DNA from 2 places in the Duganella sp. GW821-FHT07G03 genome. Region 1 is predicted to be linked to the other one. Evidence: riboswitches for the same ligand, from Rfam matches in the RefSeq annotation. Region 1 holds a riboswitch; the other holds the start of a gene.
The links. Region 1 has a riboswitch for cobalamin ahead of AC07OK_RS07705 (MotA/TolQ/ExbB proton channel family protein). Riboswitches for the same ligand answer to the same signal wherever they lie in the genome.

Region 1 (5,821 bases):
GCTTCTTTACCGGTCAGCCATTCCTGCGTGCCGTGCGTACCGATGTGCATGACGGCGTTGGCCTGGAAGCCTTTTTGCAGCCACAGATAGAACGCGATGTATTCGTGCGACGGCGGCATGCTGACTTCATTGTGCAGCTTCTCCAGGTTCTGCTCCCAGGCGCGGCCGGGCTGCGGCGCCATCAGCACATTGCCGAAGCGGCGCGCCGGATAGACGAAGAACGGCTCGCCCTTGGCGTTACGCCACAGGACCGGCGCGTTCTCCGGCTTGCCCCAGGATTTTTCGATCGACGCGCGCAGCGGCTGCGCCAGCGTGGCGAACCACTTCTGGTAGTCGGCCAACGGCACCAGCAGCGCCTGGCCGCTTTCGGCCAGATGCTTCAGGCCCGCCATGTAATCGCCCTTGGATTTGCCGGGGTAGTTGCCCCACTGCTGGATCTCGCCTTGCAGCTCTTGCTGCGATGGCGGCAGCGCGTTCCCGGTCTGGTAGCCTTCCTGCTTCAGGCGCTGGACGATCTGCCACAGGCTCTCCGGCAGCACGTTCAGGTAGGCCGCGCCGATGGTCTCGGAACCGTGCGGATAGTTAAAGTACAGCATGGCAATGCGCTTGTCGCCGTTGGCTTTGAGACGCAAGGCCATCCAACTGGCGACGCGCTCATTCAAGCGTTCGATGCGCTCGGGGATCGGCGTCTCTTCGACGTAGGCCAGGCCGGTCTGCGCATCGCTGATGCGTTCACGGCTGGCGACCACGGTCGGCTGGATCAGGCCTGCCACTTCGGCGCCGGCCAGCTGCCAGGTGCGTTCGATGATATCGAGGCCGATCTTCGATTCCTGCCACTGCGCCAACGACTGCTGGCTCAGGGTGATGGCATTGATCGCCGGGACGCCGATCTTGTCCAGCAGCGCGCCGGTGTTGGCGGTGCCGCCCACCTTCATGCCCAATGCGACAATCAGCTCGACGCGGCTCTTGCCGTTTTCGTCCAGCAGGAAGCGCAGCGGCACGTCGTAGGGATAGCCGAACACTGGCAGCACGTTGTAGCCGCTGGCCTCAAGGCGCGCGACGATGGCGGCCAGCGGCAGCGTTTGTCCCGCCACCAGGCTGGCGCGATAGAACGGCACCGCGATCCATGGCGCGCCGGGCTTGTAGCTGGCGTAGCCTTGCAGGTACTGCTCGTAGCTGCCGGACGTGCGGTTGGCCGCCACGTCGTACAGGCCCACTTCCGGCATCGCATGCACCGGCGCGACGGACAGCCTGGCACCGAAGTGGTTGCGCAGGATGTAGCGCAGCAGGTTGCCCATGTTCTCCACGCCGCCTTCGCTGTGGTAGGACTGTATGGTTTTATCGTCGCGCACACCCTGCTCGCGCAGGCTGTCGTCGATGGCGCCGCCGACCGCGAACACAGGACGGCGCGCCTTCTGCAAGGCCTGCAGTTCGGCGCCCAGCGCCACCATGGCCTGGCGGCCCTTGGTATTGACGATCGCCACGTCGGCGCTGGTCAGGGCCGCGCGGTCGGCCGGCGTCATGCCGTTGGCGGGGATGATGCGCACGGCGACGTTCAGCTCTTTCAACTCGGCCTGCAGGCCGCGCACCGCCAGCACCGCCGGGCGCGATTCGATATCGCCCAGCATCAGCGCCAAGGTGCGCGGCGCCTGCGCCGAGTGCACATAACCGCCGACGCACAAGGACGCCAGCAACAGCAGCAGCGCCCACAATTTTTTATTCAGGTACATACACGACCTTCCCATCCGGCAGTTGATACGCGGTGCCCAGGCGTTTGCCGGAACCCGACAGCGGCTTGTCGCTCACTTTGCTCACCTTGATTTCGGCGCCCTTCTTGGTCAGCACCTCGACATGGCCGTCGGCGCTTTTCTTGGCGATGGTGACTTCGGAGTTCGGGTCCAGCAGGTCCATCATGTTCCAGGCCGAGAACAGCGCCAGCATCATGGCGACGATGAAGACGATGCTGGCGTCGAACAGGTTGGCGACGCCGGCCAGCGGGTCTTCGTTATGCTCGCCGATGCGGCTGTAGCGGTGGCGGTTCATATAGCGCATCTCAGGCTCCCGCGCGCACCAGGTGCGGCTTGTGGTCTTGCGCCGCGAGGTGGGATTCGGCCGCGTAGGCGATCTCGGTCAGGTCGCTGCGCAGCCAGTGCTCGCGCACCAGGCTCAGGACATAGGCGCTGACGCTGCACGCCAGGCCGACCACGGTGGCGGTAAAGGCGGTGGTCATCGACTCGGCCATCTTCGGCAGGTTGCCCTGCGCCAGGCCGGCCAGCGAGATGCCCATCGGGATCAGGGTACCCATCAGCCCCAGCGCCGGGCCGACGCGCACCACGAAGCGTACCCCGTCCAGGCGGCGCACGCCATTGACGTCGGCGCGCTGCACCAGTCGTTCAAGGCGGGCGTCCAGTCCTGGCTCGCCTTCCTGCGCGGTCAGCACGGCGGCCATCTCCTGCTTGGCGGTGGCGACCAGCACACGTACGCCGCGGCGGCGTTCCAGCCATTCGGCGCCGAAGGTGCCGAAGCACACCAGCATATGCAGCACTAGCGCCGCGATCCCCAGCAGCACGGGCAGGTACAGGATGGTGGAAATGGAATACAGCAGTGTCTCGATGGAGTGCACGGCCGCGTCGGCGGGCAGGTTAAACATAGGCGGGTCCTGTAGGCAGAGAGGAAAAATCGGGGCGCAGGCGCAGGTGTACCTGGACGGCGCGTGCGCAAGGCACGGCCGCCAGTCGGCAAGGCCGTGGCGCGCAAAATCGATGCATAGATGTAGATCGCAACAGATGCAAGCCGCTCACTTCCCCGTGAGCGGATTGAAAAGAAATGCCTGGGCATTTCCACCTGTCCTGGCCGGTATCCGGGCTGGCAAGCGACACCGCCTGACCTTCCCATGCGACTGCACAGTGGTTTGAAGAGGCGGATTTGTCGTCAACGACGACGCTTGTTTACCGTTGCGGGGGCAGCACATGTTGGCTGGCGTGGCCAGCTCCATGTTTCCCGTTTAACTGCGCGTCTGGACAGACGCGCGGGCACCAAAACCGGGCGATTATACTTTAGTTGGCCAGCGATTGGAGAATAGGACAGTCGGGGCGATGGTCGCCGTGGCAGCATCCGGCCAGTGTTTGCAGGGTGTCGCGCATTTCGGTCAGCTCGGCGATGCGCTGGTTCAGCTCCGCCACGTGGCCCATGGCGATGATCTTGACGTCGGCGCTGGCGCGCTCCTTGTTCTGCCACAGCGACAGCAGCTCGCGGATCTGGTCCAGCGAAAATCCCAGCGACCGCCCGCGCTTGACGAAGCGCAGCGCGTGCAGGTCGCTGTCGCCGTAGATGCGGTAGCCGGCCTCGCTGCGCTTGCCCGGCGGGATCAGGGCGATGCTTTCGTAGTAGCGGATCATCTTGGCCGAGACGCCGCTGGCCGCTGCCGCTTGTCCGATGTTCATGCTGGTCCTTTCTGATGGTCCGGCTTCCAGCGGCGCAGCAGCAAGGCGTTGCTGATCACGCTGACGGAGCTGAGCGCCATCGCGGCGCCGGCAACCATGGGGTTGAGCAGGCCGAAGGCGGCCAGCGGTATGCCGACCAGGTTGTAGATGAAGGCCCAGAACAGGTTCTGGCGTATCTTGCTGTAGCTGCGGCGCGAGATCGAGATGGCGGCGGCCACCAGCGCCGGATCGCCGCGCATCAGCGTGATGCCGGCGGCGTGCATGGCGACGTCGGTGCCGCTCGACATGGCGATGCCGACATCGGCGGCGGCCAGCGCGGGCGCGTCGTTGATGCCGTCGCCGACCATGGCGATGCAGGCGTCGCCGGTCTTCAGGCCGGCGACGGCGGCCGCCTTGTCGGCGGGGAGCATGTTGGCGATGATGCGGCCTATGCCCAGTTCCTTGCCGACGGCGTCGGCGCTGCCCTGGTTGTCGCCGGTGAGCAGGATGGTCTGGATGTGCATCGCATGCAGCGCTTCGAGCGCGGCGCGGGCTTGCGGTTTGACGCGGTCGCCGAAGGCCAGCAGGCCCAATAGCTGCGGCGGCTGCGGCGCGTTTGTAGCGGCCAGCCAGGATATCGTCAGGCCTTGCCGTTCCAGTTCCGCGGCGCGGACGCTCAACGCGTCGAGTGCGACGCCCTCCTCCTGCATCAGCCGCGTGCTGCCCAGGATCAGGCGTGCGCCGTCGACCATGGCCGCCACGCCGCGGCCGGGCAAGGCGGTAACGCCGGTGGCGGTTGGCGCAGCGGTGGCTGTGGCGACGCGCGCGGCGGCGGCATCGGTGACTGCGCGTGCCAGCGCATGCTCGCTGCCGCGCTGGATGGCGGCGGCCAGTTGCAGCAGCCTTCCTTCATCGACGCCAACCGGCTCCAGCGCCGCCAGCGACGGCTTGCCCTCGGTGAGCGTGCCGGTCTTGTCGAACGCCACGGTGGTGATGCGGTGCGCCAGCTCCAGCGCTTCCGCATCCTTGATCAGGATTCCATAACGCGCCGCCACGCCGGTGCCGGCCATGATCGCGGCCGGCGTCGCCAGTCCCAGCGCGCAGGGACAGGCGATCACCATCACCGCCACCGCATTGATGATGGCCCGCTCGGCATCGCCGCTCGCCAGCCACCAACCGGCGAAGGTCGCCAGCGCCAGCACCAGCACCACCGGCACGAACACCGCGCTGACGCGGTCCACCAGATGCTGCACCGGCGCCTTGGCCGCCTGCGCATCCTCCACCAGGCGGATGATGCGCGCCAGCGTGCTCTCGGCGCCCACCGCCGTCACCCGCACCAGCAGCAGGCCTTCGCCGTTGATGGCGCCGCCCGTCACATGGTCGCCGGCGTGGCGCGCCACGGGCAGGCTTTCGCCGGTGATGAGCGCTTCGTCGACATGGCTGGCGCCCTCCACCACCACACCGTCCGCCGCCACCCGCTCGCCCGGCCGCACCACCACCAGCTCGCCCGGACGCACCTCGGCGATCGGCACTTCGACATCCTGCGCGCCGCGCCGCACCCGCGCAGCTTCGGGCCGCAGCACCTGCAAGGCGCGGATGGCCGACGTGGTCTGGCGCTTGGCGCGCGCCTCCAGCCATTTGCCCAGCAAGATCAGGGTGATCACCACGGCCGACGCTTCAAAATACAGATGCGGCATGGCGGAGGTCGACGCCAGCAGCTGGTAGACGCTCAGGCCATACGCGGCGCTGGTGCCCAGCGCCACCAGCAGGTCCATATTGCCGCTGCGGGCGCGCAGCGCCAGCCAGCCGGCGCGATAGAATCGGGCGCCGAGCCAGAACTGCACCGGCGTCGCCAGCAGCAGCTGCACGCGGCCGTCCAGCATCCAGTGCACGCCGGCCAGTTCCAGCAGCATCGGCAACAGCAGGGGCAGCGACAGCACGGCCGCCAGCAGCACCGCGCGACCGCCGCCCGGATGGGCCAGCGTAGCCGCCGGCGCTGCGGGCGCGGGAGACGACGGCGTGCGTTCCGGCGTGGCGTGGTAGCCGGCCTGGTCGACCGCTTGCGCCAGCAGCGCGAAATCGAGCGGCTGCGACGACTCCACCCGCGCCGATTCGGTGGCCAGGTTGACGCTGACCTTGTCCACGCCCGGCACGGCGGCCAGCACGCGTTCGACGCGGCCGACGCACGAGGCGCAGCTCATGCCCTCGATGTTGAACGACAGCGCAACGGGAACAGCGGAAGTGGACATGGCTAACCCTATGGACGACTTGATGACAACAGCATCAAGTATCCCACGATGGGAAGGTCAAGCGCTTTTTTCAAGCGAAGCGAGCACCGTGTCGATCACGTCCGCGCCACGCACGGCGCCGTCGCAATGCCGGACGTCGCCCTGCAAGGC
Region 2 (5,821 bases), on a different contig from region 1:
ATCATCATTTGCGCAAGCGGTGCAGTTGGTACAGGAAGACCGGCGCGCCGATCAGCGCCGTCAGCACGCCCACCGGCAGCTGTTGCGGCGCGATGATGGTGCGGGCCAACGTGTCTGCCAGCAGCAGGAAGGTGCCGCCGGCCAGCGCCGCTGCCGGGATCAGTACGCGGTGATCCGCGCCGACGGCGAAGCGGCAGGCGTGCGGCACGATCAGGCCGACGAAGCCGACGCTGCCCGCGCTGGTGACGGCGCTGGCGGTCAGCAGGCCGGATGCAAAGAACAGACCTTTGCGCAAGGCGCCGACGCGGATGCCTAGCGTGGCGGCGGCTTCGGCGTGCAGCGCCATCACGTTCATGGAGCGGGCGCTGCGCAAGGCGAATACCAGGCCGCCGACCAGCACGATCCAGGGCAGCGCGCGCATCGGTGCGCCGGCCAGGTCGCCGATCATCCAGAACACCATGCTGCGCAAACGGCTTTCAGGCGCGATGGAGAGCATCAACGTCACCATCGCCATGCAGGCGGAGGACAGGATCACGCCGGTCAGCAGCAGCAAGGCGGTGCCGCCTTCGGCCGCCGCACCGCCGCGCAGGTCGCGCCGGGCCAGCAGGTACAGCATCATCGAGACGGCGACCGCGCCGCCGAAGGCCGACGCGTCGACCATCCAGATGGCGCAGCCGAACAGCAGTGCGGCCAGGGCGCCGACGGACGCGCCGGCGGAAATGCCGAGTACATAGGGGTCGGCCAGCGGGTTGCGCAACAGCGCCTGCATCATCACGCCCGCCAGCGACAGGGCCGCGCCGGTGACGAAGGCGGTTAGCGCGCGGCTTAGGCGCAGATCGAGCAGTGTGGAGGCCAGTGTTTGGCTTTGGCCATGCAGCAGTTCGTTGACTGCCGCGGGAATGTCGGAGAGGGGAATCGAGACCGAACCGGTCATGCCCGAGAAAACCAGGCTGGCAAACGCGAACAGCACCAAGCCTGTCAAGGTGACGGCGGCGCGCTGTCGCAGATTGCGGGAGAAAGAATGCATGCACTGCTTTCAAAAAAAAGTGAGACTGCCGGGCGCGCGGCGGATGCGCCCCACGCCCGGCAGGTTACACCATTACAGCTTACTTGTAGCCGTAGCGGATACCGGCAAACAGCTTGGACATCGGCGTGGCGTAATTGCGCGCCAGATCGTACTGCTTGTCGCCGATATTATTCCAGCGGACCAGCGCGGACCAGTCGCGGTTGAAGTGGTAGGTCGCGTACAGGTTGACCAGGCCATAGCCGCCCAGGCGGTTGCTGTTGGCGGCGTCTTCGTAGCGGTCGCCGGACAATTCCAGTTCCACGCCGGCCTTCAATGCGCCGGCGCTGTAGTCGGCCATCAGGTTGCCGTGCTTTTTGGCGCGGCGCTGCAAGCGTCTATTACTGGTTTCGTCCTTTGGATCTTGCAGGTCGACGGTAGCGGCCAGGTTGAAGCGGCCCAACTGCTGGCTTGCGCCCATGGTCAGGCCTTCAAGCAGCGCGTGGTTGACGTTGTAGGCGCAGCCACTCTTCGCACCAGAGAACGGGCATGGCGTGGTGTTCACCAGCAGGTCGGTCAAGCGGTTGCGGTAATAGCTGGCGTTCAGCGCGGTGGCGCCGCTGTCGTAGCGCAGACCAATTTCGGCGTTCTTGCCCAGTTCCGGTTTGTTGGCTGGATTGCCGTAGGACGGGTAGTACAGTTCATTGTAGGTCGGTGCGCGGAAGCTGGTGCCGTAGCTGGCGGTAGCGCGCAGCGCCTGCGTGAAGTTGTAGCCATAGCCCAGCGAGCCGGTGTTCTTCGAGCCGTAGAGCGATTTGTCGCGGCGTACGCTGGCGTTGAACAGGTTGTCGCCGCGACGGGCGTTGTACGAAGCCGCGAGAGAGTTGGTGGTGCGCTGCGGGTTGTCCAACTTGAAGCCGTTGGTCTCGACTTCTTCCTTGCGGTGGTCGTACAGCAGTTGCAGCATGTCGGCGCCGATCTGCACATCATTCTGCCAGGTGAAGGTGGTCTGCCTGGTGTTGATCTGCGAATAGCCCGATGCCAGGGCGCTGGTGTAGTTGGCGCCTTCGTCCTTGGTCCGCGAATACTGGACCAGGCTTTGCCAGATCGGCAGGATCTGGTTTTTGCTGTAGATGGCGGCGTTTTCCAGCTTTGCCTTCGAGCGCACGTCGTAGGACGAGGAACCGCTGTCATACTGGGATTTGAGTTTGCTCTGCAGGAGCAGCGTGCCGATTTCGTGGCCTTCCGCCAGGCGCAGGCTGAACTGACCTGCTGCGTTTTCGCGGTCGTAGCCGTCTTTGTCGGCGTTATAGGAGCTGCTGCCAGGACGGGTGGACGAGAAGCCATCCGATTTTTCCTTGCCGGCGCTGATCGCATAGCTGATGCTGTGTTCACCGCCAGTGGAGCCGGAGGCCGATACATCGCCTTCGCGGGTGTTGTCGGTGCCGTAGCCGGCGAAGGCGGTGAACGCCGGCGCGCCCGTGCCCTTCTTGGTGAAGATCTGGATCACGCCGCCGATGGCGTCCGCGCCATACAGGGAGCTCAGTGGGCCGTAGACAATCTCGATATGATCGATCGCGGTCAGCGGAATGGCGCTCCAGTTGGCGGCGCCGGTGGTCGACGAGCCGATGCGCACGCCGTCGACCAGCACGAGATTCTGGTTGCTGTTGGCGCCGCGGATAAACACGGTGGCGTTGGTGCCGGAGCCGCCGTTGCGGGCGATCTCGATGCCGCGCTGGCGCTGCAGCAGGTCGACGATGGAGCCGGCGCCGGATTCGGCGATCTGTTCGGCGCTGATGGTGATGCTGTCGCTGATCACGTCGGCCAGGGCTTGCGGGCTGCGGGTGGCGGTGACCAGTACGGTGCCGGTGGTTGGTTCCGCGTGTGCGTAGGAGGCGGCCATTGCCAGCGCCAGCGACGTCAAGGCCGCAGGACGGGAGATACGAAGGGTCATGATGTAATTTTTCTGTAATAGCAACCGGCCGACGTCCCCGTGGGCCAGATTGAACAGAAGCGGAGAATTGAGAGATGCATGCAGCGCAGCCGTTGTTGTCGGCTCCATCCGTTCGCGCACATCCCGTTCGCTCGCTTCCACCTGATTTGGCCGGTATCCGGGCTGGCAAGTTAGACCACCTCACCTTCCCATGCAGAGCACAGTGGTTTGTCAGAGGAGGTTTGTCGCGCATCAGCTGCGACACTTGCTTACCGTTGCGGGGGCAGCACACGTGCACTCTTACAGAGCTTCATGTTTCCCGTTTAACTGCGCATCTGGACAGACGCGCGGGCACCAAAACCCGGTCATTATACGGGTTTGTGCGGCGGCGGTCATGGGGCGGCGGTTTAGTTTTGCAGCACCAGCGTGGCGCCGTAGGCGATTTGATGCGGATGGCTAGCGGCTTGCAGCGCCATTTCGGCCGGGGGCAGGCCGGCATGGCAGGCTGACATCAGGCGCATTGCGCCGGCGTGGCAGATCACGATGGCGTCGCGCTGCTGGCGCTGGAGGTCGGCGTAAAAGGCGGCGATACGGCCGGCCATTTGCAGCACGCTTTCGCCACCGCCCGGTTGGTAATTGACCAGGTCCGCGGCCCAGGCGTCGATGTCGGCGCGCGCGATATCGTCCCAGGGACGCAGTTCCCAGTCGCCGAAATCGATCTCTGCGATGCGGGCGTCCAGCAGCGGCGCGGGAGTTTGCAGTGGCGCCGCCAGTTGCGCCGCCAATGTGGCGCAGCGTCGTAGTGGGCTGCTATATAAAGGCCGGCCTTGGGGCAGTGTGGTCGACAAGGCGGCCAGCGTATGCGCCAGCTGCTCGGGCGCCACGGCGAGATCGCTGCGGCCATAGCAGATGCCGGGTGCGATCAGCGGTTGCGGATGGCGGACCAGTATCAGCTGCATAGTGTTACCAGGGCAGGGCGCCGTGGCGCATGCTGGCCAGTACGCACAGGTAGAACGTCACCTCGCTGAGCTGCTGCACGGCGCCGAGGCAGTCGCCGGTATAGCCGGCAATGCGACGGACGAATTTGTGGGCCAGCCAGGCGGTGGCGATGGCGGCGACGAGGACGCCCGCAGCCAGCGCGGTCCACTTCAGCCATCCGCAGGCGATCATCGCCAGCGCTGGAATGGCGGCAGTGGCGACGGCCAGCGCGAATTCGGCTGTGCTCATCTTTTGCGCCAGCGGCTTGGCTTTGCCTTCGGCGCGCGCGTAGTCGAGACGCCAGATCAGCGAGGTGGCCATTAATCTCGACAGTGGATGGGCGACGAAGAGCGCGGCAATCGCTTCCAGCGGCGGCAGCATGGACAGCGCCGCGCATTTGGTGGCGAGCAGGCAGATGATGCCAATGGCGCCGTAAGCGCCGATGCGCGAGTCCTTCATGATTTCCAGTACGCGTTCGGGCGTCATGCCGCCGCCGAAGCCGTCGCACATGTCGGCAAAGCCGTCTTCATGGAAGGCGCCGGTGGCATAGATACCGGCGGCAGTCGACAGCAGGGCGGCGACCGGAGCGGGGAGGAACCAAGCGGTCAATGCATAGACTCCGGCCGTGATGGCCGCAACCACCACGCCGACCAGCGGGAAGTAGCGCGACGCCTGGTTCAGCCACGCAGGATCAAAACCCACCCAGGCTGGAATTGGCAGGCGGGTGAAGAACTGTAGCGCGGTGAAGAACAAGCGTAGTTGGTGCACGGCGTCTACTCGGACTTTTCGCTGACATGGGCCGATTCGAACGTGGCCATCTGGTTCAGGAAATTGACCGAAGCGTGTAGTAGCGGTAGCGCCAGCGCGCAGCCGGTGCCTTCGCCCAGGCGTAGGCCCAGATTCAGCAGCGGCTCCGCCCCCAGTGCGGCCAGCATTTGCTGGTGGCCGTTTTCGTCGGAGCAGTGAGCGAACACGCAGTAGTCCAGGATGGCCGGTTGCAACCGGGCGGCGACCAGCAGCGCACTGGTGACGATGAAGCCGTCGATCAGCAGCACTTTGCGCAATTCGGCTGCCTTCAATATGGCGCCGGTCATCATGGCGATTTCCAGGCCGCCGAAGGTGGCCAGCACGTCCAGCGGTTCGACTGCGGCGGCATGTTTGGCTGCTGCCGCTTCAATCACGTGCTGCTTGCGCAGGATGCCTTCCGCCGAGAGGCCGGTGCCGGCGCCCACGCATTGCGCGACCGGGATGCCGGTCAGCTTGTGCATTAGCGCGGCGGCGGCGGTAGTGTTGCCGATGCCCATCTCGCCGAAGCCGACCACGTTGCCATCGAGTTCTGCGATCAAGTTCATGCCTGCTGCCAGCGCGGCCTCGCAAGTGGCGCTGCTCATCGCCGGTTCCTGCGCGAAGTTGCGGGTGCCGGGCGCCAGCTTGCGGTCGATCAGGCCGACGCGCGGCCCGAAGTGGTGATTGACGCCGGCATCGATGACGCGCAGTTCGCAGTTGTTCTGCGTCGCGAAGATGTTGATGGCCGCGCCGCGCGCGAGGAAGTTCTCGACCATCTGCCAGGTCACGTCCTGCGGGTAGGCAGAGATGCCTTCCGCGACCACGCCGTGATCGGCCGCAAACACTAGGATGGTTGGTTGCGTGACCGCGGGTACACGGGTGTTCTGTATCAGGCCGATTTGTTTGGCCAGCGATTCCAGTACGCCCAGGCTACCCAGCGGCTTGGTCTTATTGTTGATGGCATTGTCCAGCAGAGCAGCCAGCGTCTCGTTCTTAGTAGTAGGGATAGTTGGAATGAACATGTGGGCGGCTTATAAATCGGTGAAGTCGGTATTTTACCCTTGCAAGCACCGGCAGCTCTTGCTATAGTTCGCCTCCCCGCAAAACGACACACGAAAATG

Region 2: it holds a riboswitch for cobalamin, as region 1 does, so the genes downstream of both, AC07OK_RS29960 (TonB-dependent receptor domain-containing protein) here and AC07OK_RS07705 (MotA/TolQ/ExbB proton channel family protein) in region 1, are expected to answer to the same signal.

The regions. Positions count from the first base shown of each region.
Region 1 is NZ_JBWKQE010000004.1:106,016-111,836, forward strand. It holds gene AC07OK_RS07695 (cobaltochelatase subunit CobN) at 1-1,730, opposite strand, end outside; gene AC07OK_RS07700 (DUF2149 domain-containing protein) at 1,717-2,052, opposite strand; gene AC07OK_RS07705 (MotA/TolQ/ExbB proton channel family protein) at 2,054-2,650, opposite strand; cobalamin riboswitch at 2,835-3,055, opposite strand; gene cueR (Cu(I)-responsive transcriptional regulator) at 3,057-3,443, opposite strand; gene AC07OK_RS07715 (heavy metal translocating P-type ATPase) at 3,440-5,671, opposite strand; gene AC07OK_RS07720 (glycosyltransferase) at 5,729-5,821, opposite strand, start outside.
Region 2 is NZ_JBWKQE010000040.1:16,027-21,847, forward strand. It holds gene AC07OK_RS29950 (ABC transporter ATP-binding protein) at 1-5, opposite strand, end outside; gene AC07OK_RS29955 (FecCD family ABC transporter permease) at 5-1,027, opposite strand; gene AC07OK_RS29960 (TonB-dependent receptor domain-containing protein) at 1,107-2,957, opposite strand; cobalamin riboswitch at 3,089-3,310, opposite strand; gene AC07OK_RS29965 (histidine phosphatase family protein) at 3,344-3,895, opposite strand; gene AC07OK_RS29970 (adenosylcobinamide-GDP ribazoletransferase) at 3,900-4,682, opposite strand; gene cobT (nicotinate-nucleotide--dimethylbenzimidazole phosphoribosyltransferase) at 4,688-5,722, opposite strand.